DNA from 3 places in the Enterococcus salsurae genome. Region 3 is predicted to be linked to each of the others. Evidence: riboswitches for the same ligand, from Rfam matches in the RefSeq annotation. Region 3 holds a riboswitch; each other region holds the start of a gene.

Region 1 (5,595 bases), on a different contig from region 3:
TTTTTTCCAATAGGATGATCGAACTAGCATCCTTTGTAATATCCGCGGCTGTATCAACTGAGATGCCCACATCAGCAGTACGCAAAGCTGGTGCATCGTTGATCCCATCCCCCATAAAACCAACCGTGTGTCCCGCTGCTTGGATCGTTTGGATGATGCGGGATTTTTGCATTGGATTGAGTTTCGCAAACAAATTGGTTGTGGCCGCTTTTTCAGCCAACTCTTCATCAGACAAGCGATCGATTTCAGTACCAAGCAAGTAACTGCCGGCTTCGATGCCAACATCGTTACATACTTTTTGTGCAACGATGGCATTGTCACCAGTCAATACTTTGACATTGATGCCATGGCCATGGAGGGAAGCAATCGCCGTTTTTGCTGATTCTTTGGCTGGATCTAAGAAGCCCATGAAACCAATCATGATCATGTCTTGCTCGTCTGAAACTGAATAGACAGCATCCGCATAGGCATCTCTTTTGACTGCGACTGTCAAGACCCGCATCCCTTGTTTATTTAAGCGCAAATTGACTTGGCGCAATTTTTCCCGAATATCTTCAGTCAATTCCATGATTTGACCATCGATCTCAACATATTTGCAGACTTGTTCCATTTCTTCAGCTGCACCTTTGGTCACCATCAATTGATGGCCATCTGCATTGACAACAACGGTCAAGCGGCGACGAGAGAAATCAAAAGGAATTTCATCGACTTTCGTCACCTCTTGGAATGGTTCCGCCAGTTTGGCTTCTTCGTAGTAATTCAAGACAGCGATATCCATCAAATTTTTCCAGCCAGTTTGATAATAGGAATTCAAATACGTCATATCTAGTACTTGCTGATCCTCTTGACCAAATGGATTTAAATGTTGCACCAGCACGACCCGGTCTTCAGTGATCGTTCCTGTTTTGTCTGTACACAACACATCCATACTGCCCAAATTTTGGATCGAAGGCAATTCTTTAACGATGACTTTCTCTTTGGAAAGCGACATGGCGCCTTTGGCTAAATTACTGGTAACGATCATAGGCAGCATTTCCGGGGTCAAGCCAACAGCGACGGCAATTGCGAAGAACAATGCTTCACTCCAATCACCTTTGGTAAACCCATTGATCAAAAGAACGATCGGGAATAAGATCATCACCATTCTCAACAACAATTTGCTGACTTTGGTCAGCCCATCTTCAAAAGCAGTCTTTCCGCGTTTCGTCGTGGCATTGCGGGCAATATCTCCAAAAAAGGTGCTTTGTCCTGTCTTTAAAATAATGGCTTTTCCTTGACCACTTAACACATCGGTACCCATAAAGACCAAATCTTGCATGTCTAAGGCAGAAACATTGGTATCACTTTCTTTGATACCGGCATCGACAAATTTTTCAACGGGCATTGATTCGCCAGTTAATGAAGATTGATTGATAAATAAATCCTTGGTCCAGATCAAAATAGCATCGGCTGGTATCATATCTCCTGTTGCGAGTGTCACGATATCACCCGGAACCACTTCATCCATTGGAATTTCTCGGGTCACACCTGCCCGTGTCACAGAACAAGTATTCTCTATCAATTCTTTCAACGCTAAACTAGCTTTTTGCGAGCGGTATTCTTGGACGAATGTGATCGTCACACTTGCCAGGATCATGATACCCATCACGATCACCGCTTCGATATCTCCTGTCATAAAGGAAATCACCATCAACAAAGCCAACACCAACACAAATGGATCTTTAAATGCGCGCAAAATCATCAACCAGGCAGGTGTTGGTTTTTGGGCATCGACTTTGTTTGGTCCGTATTCTTCTAGTCGTTCTTGCGCATCTTTTTCAGACAACCCTTGGAAGGAAGTCCGCATTTCCATCAATAATTCACGTTCTGATAATTTTGCTAATAATTTCAATTCTTGGTCTTTTGATAATTTTTTCAACATACTCTTTTCCTCCTATAATTAGGAGGTGCTCGCGCCACCCCTAGTAATTCTTGGCGATGAACCTGGGTTCATCTGGGGACTGGGTGTATCCATATGAATCTTCCTTTCTGTTTGATAAGCAAGTCACTCTTGGATCACGCGCGTATGCAAAAAAATGCGCATGCTCCCAATAAGCATGCGCAAAAAACTCATGATCATTGTAGAGCTTTAGCACTATAGGGCGTAGATAGCGAATCGCTATCAGCTGCTTTGGGTTTAACCTTCACGATTAGACCTGTCCTACCAACTAAGTATCTCTCGATACTTTTGCGGCAGCAGCTTGTGTCCGTATAGGAGCCTCACCTAACAATTATTTCTTTCTATTGATACTATAAGCCAACATTTGGAGAAGGTCAACTGTTTTCAAATAAAAAATATGTTATTTTATATTCAGAACATTCAGAATAGCCATCACTTTTCAAAAACATTTGCTTATTTTCACTGTTGTTTCAGCTTGAGAAGTCAATGACTGCCAAAGGTTTCGGCAAGAATCTCTACGATCCGCTGACTGGTTTGTCCATCGCCATATGGGTTCTCAGCATGCGCCATTTTTTGATAAGCGGCGTGATCATCCAGCAAGCGTTTTGTTTCTATATATACACGCGCTTCTTGCGTGCCAATCAACTTCAAGGTTCCAGCTGCGACACCTTCTGGCCGTTCTGTCGTATCACGCAAAACCAACACCGGCACCCCCAAAGAAGGCGCTTCTTCTTGCACCCCTCCAGAGTCAGTCAAAATCAATGCGCTCTGATTGGCGACATTATGAAAGTCGATCACATCCAAGGGTTCTATCAAGGCAACGTTGTCGATGTCGCCTAATATCTCGCGGGCAATTTCCCGAACTTGCGGATTTTTATGCATGGGAAATACCACATGAATTTCAGGATACTCTGCTGCTATTCTTGCCAATGCCCGAAAAACTTGCGCCATTGGCTGCCCTAAATTTTCACGTCGATGCATGGTCAATAAGATCTGTTTCCCTTTGATACCAGACAATTCAGGGTGGCGATAATGGTCTTTGATCGTATAGTTCATCGCATCGATCGCCGTATTCCCCGTCACAAAAATCGTCTGCGGATCGCGGTTTTCTTTCAACAAGTTCAGCTGACTTTCTTTCGTCGGCGCAAAATGCAGATCGGCTAGTACATCGATCAGTTGACGATTGGCTTCTTCTGGATAAGGGGATTGTTTGTTCCAAGTCCGCAAACCAGCTTCGACGTGTCCAACAGGGATTTGTTGATAAAAAGCCGCTGTGGCTGCTGCATAGGCTGTCGTGGTATCCCCATGGACTAAGACGATATCCGGCCGTTCGTTTTGTAGAATGGGTTCAAGATCCAGCAGTACTTTTGTCGTAATACCGGTCAAGGTTTGTCCCAATTTCATTATATCTAAATCATAATCTGCGTCGATCGCAAAGACACTTAACACTTGATCCAGCATTTCCCGATGTTGGGCTGTCACGGTCACGACCGATACAAAGCGATCATCTGCTTGTAACGCTTTGACCAAAGGCGCCATTTTGATGGCTTCTGGTCTTGTACCAAATATGGACATTACTTTGATCGTCATCATTCACCTACACTCTTTACAATAATTGTAATCATAGTTTACTCTGTCTATTATAGCGAAGATTGATGCAAAACAAAATCTTTCCGCTGCAAAAAAAGCAGCACTGTCTAAAAACAGCACTGCTTGCAGTGGTCACGCGTGAGCATTCAGCAACTGAACTGAATCAAATCGTGTCGCCATTGAAAATTGAGTTTTTCACGATCACGTAGTCTACTTTGCGGATCGCTTCTAAATCTTTCCCACCGGCATACGAAATCGATGATTGCAAATCTTGCTGCATTTCTACTAAAGTATCTTTCAAAGACCCTTTGTATTGGATCCAGATTTTTTTACCTTCTACGTTTTTCTTCTCGCCTTTTTGGAATTCTGATGCAGAACCAAAGTATTCTTTCATGACTACGCCATTTTCCACCTTCGTTTCCCCAGGTGATTCTTCGTGGCCGGCGAACAGTGAGCCGATCATGACCATCGTCGCACCGAAACGCACAGACTTCGCAATGTCGCCATGGGTCCGAATCCCGCCATCGGCAATGATTGGTTTGCGGGCTGCTTTGGCGCACCAGCGTAATGCTGCCAACTGCCAGCCCCCTGTACCAAAACCAGTTTTGATTTTCGTGATACACACTTTTCCTGGTCCGATCCCAACTTTTGTTGCATCTGCTCCAGCATTTTCTAATTCTCGGACTGCTTCAGGGGTACCCACATTACCGGCGATCACAAACGCCTCTGGCAAATGTTTCTTGATATGTTGGATCATATTGATCACAGCATTTGAATGACCGTGGGCGATATCGATCGTAATATAGTCAGGGACTATGCCTTCTGCCGCTAAGTCTTCGACAAAGCGATATTCATTTTCTTTGACCCCGACACTGATTGACGCAATCAATCCGCGACTCTTCATTTTTTTGATAAAAGGAATACGCGCTTCCTCATCAAAACGGTGCATAATGTAAAAATAGCCATTTTCAGCTAAAAATTCAGCAATCGTATCATCAATGATCGTTTGCATATTCGCAGGAACGACCGGCATTTTAAATGAATGCTTCCCTAGTGTCACAGTCGTGTCACATTCAGAACGACTATCCACAATGCATTTATTCGGGATCAATTGTATATCCTCGTAATCAAAAACTTTCATGTCAAACATAAAAATATCCTCCAAATCTTATTAAGAGTGAAGCAAGCGGTAAATGGCATCGCCTATTTTTAGCGCCCACAACAATTTAAACCACGGAACAATGAAATACAAGCATTATCAAAATATTTGTTTAAAAAAAGGGGTTAATGTTCGTTTTTTACGAACATTAACCCCTTAAATTAGTCGGATTTGTGATTGTATCTGAATTAAGGCAGAATATTGCCAGCGGCTTTATACACGTCATACCACTCTTCTCTTGTTAAAACGATCTCAGAAGCTTGCGCAATCTCTTCGATACGATGCGGTGTCATCGTGCCGGCAATCACTTGAATGTTCGCAGGGTGACGCAAGATCCACGCCGAGGCGATCCCCGTTGGTGTCGTCTTGTATTTGTCTGCCAACACAACAAGTTTTTCGTTCAATTCAGGGAACATATCGTTATCGATAAAGACACCTTCGAAGAAGCCATATTGGTAAGGTGACCATGCCTGGATCGCCATATCGTGCAAGCGGGAATATTCTAAGATTTCCCCATCGTGATCCACGCTGCCGCCATCTGTCATATTGACATGGATGCCTTGGTCGATCATACCGGTATGCATAATACCAAATTGTAATTGATTGGCCACCAATGGTTGCGACACATATTTTTTCAACAATTCAATTTGTCCTGGTTTTTGATTGCTGACACCAAAGTATTTGACTTTGCCATCTTTTTCAAGTTGATCAAAAGCTGCCGCCACTTCTTCTGGTTCAAACAACGTATCTGGCCGATGAAGCAATAATGCATCTAGATAATCCGTATTTAACCGTTTCAAACTGCCTTCAACAGATGAAATGATATGTTCTTTTGAAAAATCAAACATTTTTCCAGGAACGATCCCACATTTGGATTGGATGAACAACGCTTCTCGTTTGGCATCTG
Region 2 (5,595 bases), on a different contig from region 3:
CAACGCCGCACTTAAATTTCCTAGGCCCAATACCAAAAACAAAAAAATGCCAGGAACCAAAAAAGTAGAAAAGGGCGTATGCCGCAGCATGGTATGTGACAACCCCATGTATGTGTCACCATTTTCCAGCGGCTGCCAACTCAGCCATGCAATCATTCCCCCAGCACAAGCCCCAAGACCAACAAATAAAGCGATAAACAACAGCAGCCACTTCCCCATCTATTCACACCTTCTCCTTTTTTTAGCCATTGCCAGCGTGTATCTGATCTTCCTCTCATGAAGAAAAGCCGTATGCTACCCCACCTGTTTTGCCCACTTGTTTAAAGCCGCATGCTTCATAAAATGACATAGATTGTATCTGGTCATCTGTCAAAAGAATCTTTTGTCGTACATCTGGAAAAGCGGCAATCATCTTTTCTAACAACGTTCGGCCGATATTTTGCCGTTGATAATTCGGCAAAACCAATAGATCCTGGATATACAAGATCGTTTCTCCATCTGTTACAGCTCTGATCAAACCGACTAAGCGCTCTTGATCATACGCTGCCAGCACATCAGAACGCCGCAAACCCGCCAGCAATTTCTCAGGCTTTCGGGTGTACAGTGTCCAACCAACTTCTTGATATAATGCCAAAATTTGTGCCTCATCGTGAGGGACACCTTCCTGAAATACGATCATCATAGCCACTCCTCACCTCTGCCAAATACATCATGCCTTATTTGGCTCATTTTATTCATGGTATCGTGGCGAAACACACCTGTCAACGTTTTCAGCTGAATAAAGGACATTTATTATCAAGTGGTCATTTGATCTGGTTGCTTGCCAATGCTCTATCCGATTCACTGAAGTGGACAAACACACTATATGTCAAACTGCTGACTGACCCGCTCAAACAAAGACTAGCCAGCAGATCACTGGGATAGTGCACACCAAAATACACGCGCGTCATCATCACCAGCAAAATATAGACCATACCACCGGCCATCACCCATTTCCTAATATGCGATTGACGTCTTGAAGACTCAGAAGCCATCAAATATGGAAAGATGACGATGCAAGTCAGAACGAAGGTAACCGCCAATAAGGTATGGCCGCTAGGAAAGCTGAAAGATGCCCGTTCTGCATGACCGGCAAATGAAGGTCTTGGACGCGCGATCATTGATTTGATCCCTTTGCCCAAGCCGCTGACCAGAATCAAGTTCCCCCAGAGCCAAATCATCAATGTCCACGAACGACGCCAGCATAAACCGATGCTTAAAAGTAAAAGAGCAGCTGTGATAGGTATGATGGTGGCCGTCGCTGCAATTGCGCAAAAAAAAGTATCTAATTGATCTGAACGATGCAATGGCCATTGACTGAACAAATGGTCAATCGTTGACAACATAGCTGGATGCAACCAGACGAGCAGCGACAATAGCAAGAAAAGAACGGCGAGAACAGCACTACAAATCAGATATCGCTTTTGATGCATACTCACTCAAACCTCATTTCCGAATCCTGTCTTGAATCGATTGCCAGTAAAGGCGCTTTGTTCAAGCCCAAAATGATGCCCATCGCCATGCTGATCGCCAGTAAAGAGGTGCCTCCTTGACTCAGAAACGGCAAGGGGATACCCGTCAAAGGCAATAATCCGATCGCTGCACCGATATTTTCGAAAATCTGAAAGACTAAACCAAAAATAAATGTGATGGCAATATAGACTGAAGCTTTGTTGTTTGTAGATAACGCCGCGAAAATCACTTGATAAATCAAATAGAAATACAAAAAAATCACCAAAGTACTGCCTAAAAAGCCAAAGGTTTCTCCAATGACAGTAAAGACCATATCGGATTCCCGGACTGGCACATACACAGTCACATGCTCTGGACTTGCCCCTAACAATCCACCAGAACCAATGGCCAACATACTACGTACTTGCTGGAAAGCAATCGAATCTTGATAGGCAAAAGGATCGACCCATGCTTTGACTCTGTCAAGCTGATACTGAGAAAAGGTCAATTGGAATAGTAGCCGATTGCCCCATTCTGTAAATACCAGCAACAGCAAAACACCGCCAACGAAAACAGCAAGACTAGCGATCACCGTCAATATTTTCCAATGAACACCGGAAATAACAAATAATGCCGCCAGCATCACAACAAAAACCAGGCTAGTCCCAAAATCTCGCTGCATATACATCAGCAAAAATGTCGGTACACTATATAATAAAATGCTGCCAACATACATCTTATCGGTTTGAATCGTGCGCGTTGTTTTGCGTTTTTCATAGCGTAAGGTCAAATAGACCATAAATAAAACAAAGGCGATTTTCATCAATTCAGAAGGTTGGATCGTAAAGCTGCCGATCCGCAACCAACGCTTTGTATGTGTTTCAGCAAACATGAAGGGATCATATAACCAATGCAACGATGCCATCAGTCCAAGAGATAGGACATACCAGATGCCAGAATAACGCAATAGAAACGATGTTTTTAATAAGCTAGCCGCCCCTAATACAAGGACCGACAACACACAAAATATAATCTGCCGCAGCATCACGGAACCTGGTTCGCGACCATCCATTACTGCCGCTTGATATTGGACCCAAATACTCAGTAGATACAATAAAAAAATCGGTAATAACAAGGCATAATTGATTTCACGCTGTTTGTACAATCGCATATTGTTCCACTTCCTCTCTCGCCAATTTTAGACATAACCCGAAGGCAAAAGATAAGATAAAATAACTGGATCCACCATAACTGATGAATGGCAGCGGCACACCAGTCATCGGCATCAGGCCGAGGATACTGGCAATATTGATACTGGTTTGCATCAACAATAAAGTCGCTGTACCAAGCAAAATCAGCCCAACCTGGTTATCCTGGCATGTGGCACTACGCATGAACAAGCGCATAATGATCGTAAACAACAAGCCAATCACAAAGATACCGAAAATCAAGCCCATTTCTTCTACCAGAACAGAGAAAATAAAGTCAGTTTCAGCTACTGGCAAAAACCCTTTTTTCGTAATACTATTGCCTAAACCCAATCCGCTTAAACCACCATTAAACAAGGCATAATAAGAATGGATCATCTGAAATCCTTGGCCATATGGATCAGAAAAAGGATTCCCGACCAAGCGAATCCGGTTATAGACATGTGCAAACATCGTTGGCAACAAATTATGCTGACCTAGAAGCAGAATCAGTCCCCCTACGCATCCCATCATCAGGACTAAACCACCAAATAACAGCGCCGTGACCTTGACTGGGACTTGAACAGTTGTGATCATCATAAAAGCCAAAAACAACAAGATAAAGACCCCAGCCACTTTTGGTTGAAAGAGTATCAGCAAGCAGCATACCACAAGCAGCACAAATGGTTTCTTCATCTCTTGCAACGAAGCTTTCGGCGCCTTAAAAAAGTGCGCCAGGTACAAAATCATGCCCACATTGACGATCTCAGAAGGCTGGAACTGTAGCCCAGCGATTGCTACCCATCTTTGGGCGCCATTGACAGTCACGCCAAAAAACGGTATATGAGCCAATAAAAGCGTCAATACGCCAAAGCCAATCAAACCTACAGCCAAAGAACGCCCTAGCAGCACTTGAACGCGCACCCGCTGCAGCAAAAGAATCAATCCCCAGCTTAATACCAAAAAAATCAACTGCCGTTTGAACAATGCGGAAGGCTGTGCCCCAATCGTCAATAGGCGAAACGAACTTGCGCTGTAAATCATCAAAAGCCCAATCGTACTTAAGACAATATACGATAGGACCATGAGCCAATCCGTCTTTTTCGTTTTCATTCGATCCACTCCTCTTTGCCTTAGAGTCGGTGTTCAGACGGTCATCGATCTAACGTGCAGCCTAAGAAAAAAGTCTAACTTCCCTTAGGACGTTAGACTTTTTGCAATCTCATCGTCCGAGTTTTAGCACTATACAACGTAAAGCAAATCAACTTGCTTAGCTATTTTATGAAAAGCCTTAATCCGACAATTCCTGTTTTACACATTGGCGTCTTTCGACGTTTCTGCGCAATAGCCTATGTTTGTATAGGAGCCTCACCTAACAAGGTTTATTGTTATTTTATATCCAGTAAGATGTTACCTTTCTTCGACCGCTTTGACAATAGCCGCCAAATAATAAAGGATATTCTTTACTATTTCTTAATTATATCCCTCGTTTTGAAGATATTCAATCACTTTCTGAATTTTACTCTTTTGGTCTTTTAAACGTCTTATTTAAAAATAAATAACTTTCGTAATAAAAAAAGGTCGCTATTCAGACATTATCTGAACAACGATCTTTCTCCTTAAAGGCATACACCGTTCCATAGAGTGTTCGCCTTTATATGGTTAAGGTTTCTGTTTCCCTTGTTTCTTTAATTGTTTATACGCTTTTTTGGATCCGCGAGACAAATCTTTATTGAACTTATACGTGCGATGATCTATAAATAATTGATCAAGATCATACCCTTCCGGATACAATTCCGTTTGTTTGATCAGCAAGCGAATTCTTTTCACTGCGACCATGGCCATCTCCTCATCGATCCATACTTTGGCCTGACCGTTGTCCGCATACTGATAAAATATCCCCTTTTGCCCTCGATCTCCTGCTAACACTTGATCACCCTTGCTCAGTAACTGGGAATGTTCAGATAAATGTGTATGCTCAGGAAGCGGTGCAAACACATTTTTTTGCAAAGGGTACGCTTTGCTCGACAAATAAGTGATTGCTTTGGCAACGATTGGTTTGGGGATCTGCATTTTCTCAGCGATCCAAAAAGCATTGCTTTCGCCTACCTGATTGACCAATAGACGATACTTAGGTGCCAATGTCTGGGGATCAAAAGCCATAGCAGCCGTTTGGAAGTCAGGATGATCCACTGCAAACTGCTTGATTTCACCATAATGCGTCGTGGCGATCAGCAATGCCCCGGAACGATAGATGGCATCCATGATCGCGATTGCGAGTGCGGCGCCTTCATTTGGTTCCGTGCCACTACCAATCTCATCCAATAACACAATAGAATTGCGCTGATTTTCAGCTAAAATACCGGCAATATTTGCCATATGGCCTGAAAAAGTACTTAAGGCATTCGCCAAACTTTGCTGGTCGCCGATATCCATCGAAAGACTTTTTAAAAACGGGATGCTGCTTTGACCATGATGGTTAGGAAACAACCCATGATGCGCCATGGCACAAATCAAGGCCACCGTTTTTAAAACAACTGTTTTGCCTCCTGCATTTGGTCCTGTGATCACCATACAGCGTGTTTGCATGCCTAAAGACAAATCTAGAGGAACTGCTTCATCGCCAAGCAAAGGATGCTTGACCTGATCCAAGATTAGTTCTTCCTTCTGGTTGAGCGTCAAGGGCATCCCGTTGATGTCTCGGCAAAATTTGCCCTTGGCAAAAATCACATCGAGCACAGCTAAGCAGTCTAAGCCTTGGTGGATCAACGGCAATTCCTCAGCAATCAAGCCGGTCAGTTCAGCTAAAATCTGATACTCGATCGCTGTTTTTTCCGCTTCTGCCAGAATCAAACGATCATTTAACCGGGCAACTGTCTCGGGCTCAATGAAGACAGTTCCGCCTTTGTTGGATCGT
Region 3 (5,595 bases):
AAGTACTGATCACGCCTATGATAGGTTTTTTGAATTCTTCGTCGTCCATACCTGTGGCACGTAACATCGCTCTGTTCGGTGATTTGACCATATTGTCATAGACATGACTGCGAATGCGGATATCTTTATTTGTTTCTTCTGTCATCGTACAGCACTCCTCTCGATAAGACCCTTCAAGTGTTTTCCTTCTATTTAACCTTACTTTCGCGAAAAGCGCAATCATTTTCGAAAGATTGCGAAAATTCTAAGAAAATCCTTGTTATTTTCCTTTGTTCATGGTCAAATAGAAGATAATTATTTGAGAAAAGAGGACTTCGCCATGTCAAATGAAATCATCATGAACCCATTAGCTGAAGCAAATCAATCAGCGATCATTGAGAAATTGGAGTTGGTAATGGATCCAGAGATTGGATTAGATGTCTACAATTTAGGCTTGATTTACCGCATAGATGTCAGTGATCGTGGTATCTGCACGATTGAGATGACATTTACAGGTGCAGGTTGTGGTTGTATTGATTCCGTTCCAGCAGAAATGCAAGCTCGTTTGGGTGAACTGCCATTCATCGAGACGGTCAACGTGCAGGTTGTTTGGTCACCCGTATGGCAACTGACCAGAATCAGCCGCATAGGACGGATTACTTTAGGGATCAATCCCAATTAGTCATTTGGATATTTTTCATCAAAAGAATAAATACAATTTTTTCTCGTTCCTCTTGAAATGAAAGAGCGCTTTCATTATTATAAGAGTAGAAGTCGATCTCCTGTAGTAGATGCTCAGTCATCGGCTTTTTCTGTTTTGATAAGACTGGAGGCGTATCCGTGAGAATCCCGACTGTTGTTGAGCGTAAAATGCTCATGATCTCTAATGATCCGTTATTTCAAAAAATAGTAGAAACGTGTATCGATGTCTTGAATCAATATGAGTTGACGATTCATCCGCAGCATTGGCAATTTTTTTTGGTTCATTTAAAGGAATTAGCTGAACGGGTGATCCATGATCAATGGGATATCGCAATGGTGATTGACCAATTCCCACCGGTGTCAGAACAAGCCATGGCATTAGCCAAAGAAATCGGCACGGTGTTAGATGTCATCCCAGAAAGTGAGCTCCATTTGCTGGCGGTCCATCTTGGATTGGCCATCTCGACAGAAGATGATACGATCGGCGCAATTTCTGCCGAACCCTTTTTGTGAGTCTAAATGATGACGAAGCCGAACGATCTGATTCGGCTTTTTTTTGTGCATTCTTTGAGAAGAGGTGCGTTTTATTTCCTTTTTCTATTTTTTTCCTCTACACTTTTTATTAGAAGGATAAAAATTACTTGCTACACACAAAACATTAGGAGGAAATGGACAATGTCAGAAAAAATCAGCAACCCATTAACCAAGTATTACAATGGTAAGTTTGAGAAACAACCCCAAGAAGCACCCGCGATTCAAGGGAAAATGCAACCAGTTCCCGATTGTGGTGAAGAAAGTTATACTGGTTCAGGAAAATTAACCGGCAGAAAAGCCTTAGTTACCGGTGGTGATTCCGGAATTGGCCGGGCAGCAGCGATTGCTTATGCCAAAGAAGGTGCTGATGTTGCGATCAACTATCTGCCTTTTGAAGAAGATGATGCACAGGAAGTCAAAGCTGTGATTGAAGCAGCCGGACAAAAAGCTGTGCTTTTACCAGGTGATTTAAGAGATGAAGCCTTTACCCGCAAACTTGTTCATGATGCGGCAGCTGCTTTAGGCGGTTTAGATATTTTAGTATTAAATGCAGGGAAACAACAAGCCGTGCAAGACATCAAAGATTTGACCACAGAGCAAATCAACGATACCTTTACGATCAATATCATTTCGATGTATTGGACTGTCCAAGAAGCATTGGATTATTTACCGGCCGGCGGGAGTATACTGACTACGACATCGATCCAAAGTGCAGAACCTAGTGCGCAATTATTAGATTATGCAGCAACGAAGGGCGCAATCACATCGTTTAGTAAAGGCTTAGCAGCACAATTAAGTGAAAAAGGGATTCGTGTCAATACAGTTGCACCAGGACCGATTTGGACCCCATTACAAATTTCAGGAGGACAACCACAATCAGCCATTCCTGAATTTGGTCAAAATGAATTATTGAAACGTGCTGGTCAACCTGTCGAATTGGCTTCAGTCTATGTTTTCTTAGCATCTGATGAGGCAAGTTATGTGACTGGTCAAGTTTACAGTATTACTGGCGGTTCATTTTTTGCATAATAGTATCGACTATCTAAGTCCTTTGTTTGAGAATGTTTTTTCAACAGAGGGCTTCCTTTTTTATTCCTTATATATTTAAATGTGCTAAAAAAAAGTAAAGAAAAGATTAAATTATTGCTAATATAGATATTTTCATTGCCATTGACCTGTGAAAAATGTATCCTTTCATCGAGAGATTAAATAACTAAATACTTGTTAGGTGAGGCTCCTATACAAACATAAGCTATTGCGCAGAAACGTCGAAAGACGCCAATGTGTAAAACAGGAATTGTCGGATTAAGGCTTTTCATAAGATAGCTAAGACTTGTCTTTACGTTGTATAGTGTCAAAACTCGGACGATGAGGGGAAATAGAGACAAACTTCTTACTCACAATAGAAGTTTGTCTTTTTTTATCAGTTGGTTTTTATTTCCTGTTTAAAATAACGTGCGTTGGGTTTCGCCTGCAAAGAGTATCAAGCAACTATCTCTTTATACTAGCCACTCAAGATGATTGGTAAAAAGCAGGGGGAACTAAAGATGAAACGTCGTTTTTTTAAAAGTTTTGTTTTAATTGTCTTATCTTTTATTTTGGTATTGGTCACCTTTGTGACTACGGAATTCAGTTTGGCTTATCGCAAAACAACGACCAAATCCACTACACCACAGCAAACCACAGCTTCAATGAAAGAAACAGTGAAAGATATACCAGATGTGATCCAAGTCACTTTGATTGGTTCCGATGCCCGCAGTGCAGATGAAAATGGCCGCTCTGATACATTAATGGTGGCACAGTACGACACCAAAAAGAAACAAGCGAAGCTGCTGTCGATCATGAGAGATTGCTATGTCACGATCCCAGGTTATGGTGAAGAAAAAATCAATGCAGCATATTCTTTTGGTGGTGAACCATTGCTTACGCAAACGTTGAAAGATACCTTTGATCTTATACCGGATTATTATATGGTATTGACGTTTGAGGAATTTGAAGATGCAATCGATACACTTTTTCCTAAAGGACTGACCATCGATGTGGAGAAAGACTTGACTGTAGACAAAATTCATTTAACCAAAGGTGAACAGAAGCTGAATGGGCATCAAGTTTTGCAATATGCCCGTTTTCGCAAAGATGAGGAAGGGGATTTTGGACGTGTCCGCAGACAGCATCAAGTCATGGAAGCAATTGCTGAACAAGCCAAAAGCCTTTCGGTCATGACCAGAATCCCTAAAGCTGTAGGCAAGATTTTCGGACAAATCGATACCAATTTACCAGTTTCAGTGATGATCGATGTCTTAATGGATTATCTAAAAGGGGATACTGGGGACATTGATGCCTTGTCGATTCCAGTTGATCATTCATGGGATTTTGCTGACGATACGCCAGTTGGGAGTGTATTGACGATTGATAAAGAGAAAAATAAAGAAGCAATCACCGCTTTTTTTAATGATGACCAACGGGAGCAAAGTGATTCAGTTGGCCAATGACGCGTGCTGCCACTGACATGGATGTATGAAAGTACATCTTTGGTGGACAAGTCTATTCTGTTGAAGGTATTGTTTCCGTAGCGTAAAAAAGCCCTCTCGCATGAGAGGGCACAATAGTAAAGGAAATCCTCAATCAATTTTGGCGTTCTTTGGCGATTTTGAGAACCAAAGAGAAGGCTGCTAGCGCGAAGCCGCTATATTTGACGAATTTTTCAAGTGAAGCGATTCGCTGTGCTTTTTGCGCTTTTTTGGTCGTGCCAACAGTCGTAGTATGTTTTGTTAAATGTCCCATTTTTTATCCGCTCCTTCTTTTTGTCTATAAATTTATTATACCGGCAAACTGTCAGAATGTCTGGAAATATGCTGAAGGAGTCAATTTGCTTCGCATGCACAAAACAGTATTCTCATATTTTTATTGAACTTGCCCATTAATTGATAAAAAAAACGGCCAGCAACATGATATAAATAATGAAGAACGAACTATTCCTGAAAATTGACGGAAAAAGCCGTTTATTGATCAAGACGAAAAATATATGTATCGAGTTTGCTGTCGATATAAGCAAAAGGATGTAAAAATTGATGGATAAAATAAAGTTATTTATGAATACAAACCACTACTTTGAACAGATAATCTCACGACAACTGCAAGTGAATGAGCAGCGAGTTGACTCCCTAATAGGACAATACATCGTAGAGTTGAAGAAAAAGTTCGAACAAACCTTATCGGACATCAATGGACAAAATTTCTGGTCTGTGTATCCAATTTTAATGGGATTGGATACGCGCTTTGTTTTGTTGGACTCTTTGTTGTCGATCATTGACCTCGATTTGGCAGAAGAAGAAGTCATACAATTGGTCGAAAAAGACTATCTGACCATTAACAAAGAACTTTGTGGCTATGCGATGAATGAAACACCCCATGAAAGTTTGATTTTTACGATTATATAAGCGTAATCAAAGGTCAAAAATTAAAATAACTTTAATATTATTCAAAATGATGAAAAATACTTTTGAATATAGGTTAAAAATAAGTTATTATAAGTGTAGTTAAAAAAGATGTGCCTAAAACGGTACTTAGAATGTCTATCATAAAGGTGGTCATTTATTCTTGAATGAGGAAGAAGGGAATTTGGAGGAGGATTTTATGGATTATTTAGATTTTTCAAAGAAAGAGTGGGAGGTTCTGGTTCGCTTTTGGTCAACCTCTGAACCACTATGTTGTGCGGAATTTAGTGAACGATTTGGGATGAATCGCAACACTGTCTTGGCGGTCATCCGGAAATTATTGAATCATGGCATTTTAGAGATTGAAAGCATCAAGATGAGCGGATCCGTTTTGGCTAGAAGGTTCCAACCCGCTGTGACTGAACATGATGTCTTTCAACAATTGCTGACAGGCGATCAGCATCAAGCTTTGATCAAAAATGTCATTCAGTCAATTGATTCTCCTGAAGTTTGTCAGGAACTTTTAGTACTGATTGAAGAGGCCAAATGCGACAAACCTTCATAAACCCATTTTCTATGATCTATCGTGCAGTGGCGTGTTTGGATAAATCATAAAAAAACTATACCTTTCTTTCCTCTGATAGAGAATCGAAAGGTATAGTTTTTTCGTTATATGTCACTGCTGCCCTGAACTAATTTACCTGCCAACATCTGTAATGTGGCTGCTTCCGTTGCGGTCAACGGAAAGAGGGCAAGTAATTTTTGGGGAATATCTGCAGCTTTACTCTTTAAAGCACGTCCTTCATCTGTCAGTGAGATGACGACCATGCGTTCATCTCGTTGATCCCGTATGCGATCAAGCAATTGTTTATCTTGCAATTTTTTGAGTACAGGTGTCAGTGTCCCTGAATCTAAGCATAAATGGCTGCCTAATTCTTTGACA

Evidence for each region. A riboswitch is a leader RNA that binds a small molecule or an ion and turns the genes downstream of it on or off. The one in region 3 is predicted to bind magnesium.
Region 1: it holds a riboswitch for magnesium, as region 3 does, so the genes downstream of both, mgtA (magnesium-translocating P-type ATPase) here and ACYVRS_RS05960 (LCP family protein) in region 3, are expected to answer to the same signal.
Region 2: it holds a riboswitch for magnesium, as region 3 does, so the genes downstream of both, ACYVRS_RS12255 (FtsW/RodA/SpoVE family cell cycle protein) here and ACYVRS_RS05960 (LCP family protein) in region 3, are expected to answer to the same signal.

Annotation. Positions count from the first base shown of each region.
Region 1 is NZ_BAAHWY010000003.1:337,389-342,983, reverse strand. It holds gene mgtA (magnesium-translocating P-type ATPase) at 1-1,921, opposite strand, end outside; M-box (ykoK) riboswitch at 2,108-2,278, opposite strand; gene wecB (non-hydrolyzing UDP-N-acetylglucosamine 2-epimerase) at 2,423-3,529, opposite strand; gene guaC (GMP reductase) at 3,693-4,670, opposite strand; gene ACYVRS_RS09790 (aldo/keto reductase) at 4,877-5,595, opposite strand, start outside.
Region 2 is NZ_BAAHWY010000005.1:16,914-22,508, reverse strand. It holds gene ACYVRS_RS12275 (hypothetical protein) at 1-219, opposite strand, end outside; gene ACYVRS_RS12270 (GNAT family N-acetyltransferase) at 275-682, opposite strand; gene ACYVRS_RS12265 (phosphatase PAP2 family protein) at 804-1,472, opposite strand; gene ACYVRS_RS12260 (FtsW/RodA/SpoVE family cell cycle protein) at 1,475-2,662, opposite strand; gene ACYVRS_RS12255 (FtsW/RodA/SpoVE family cell cycle protein) at 2,640-3,791, opposite strand; M-box (ykoK) riboswitch at 3,893-4,065, opposite strand; gene ACYVRS_RS12250 (endonuclease MutS2) at 4,341-5,595, opposite strand, start outside.
Region 3 is NZ_BAAHWY010000002.1:340,255-345,849, reverse strand. It holds gene ilvD (dihydroxy-acid dehydratase) at 1-145, opposite strand, end outside; gene ACYVRS_RS05975 (metal-sulfur cluster assembly factor) at 320-661, shown strand; gene ACYVRS_RS05970 (hypothetical protein) at 820-1,194, shown strand; gene ACYVRS_RS05965 (SDR family oxidoreductase) at 1,357-2,244, shown strand; M-box (ykoK) riboswitch at 2,429-2,596, shown strand; gene ACYVRS_RS05960 (LCP family protein) at 2,763-3,707, shown strand; gene ACYVRS_RS05955 (hypothetical protein) at 3,841-3,999, opposite strand; gene ACYVRS_RS05950 (DUF7006 family protein) at 4,287-4,655, shown strand; gene ACYVRS_RS05945 (hypothetical protein) at 4,852-5,217, shown strand; gene ACYVRS_RS05940 (MarR family winged helix-turn-helix transcriptional regulator) at 5,322-5,595, opposite strand, start outside.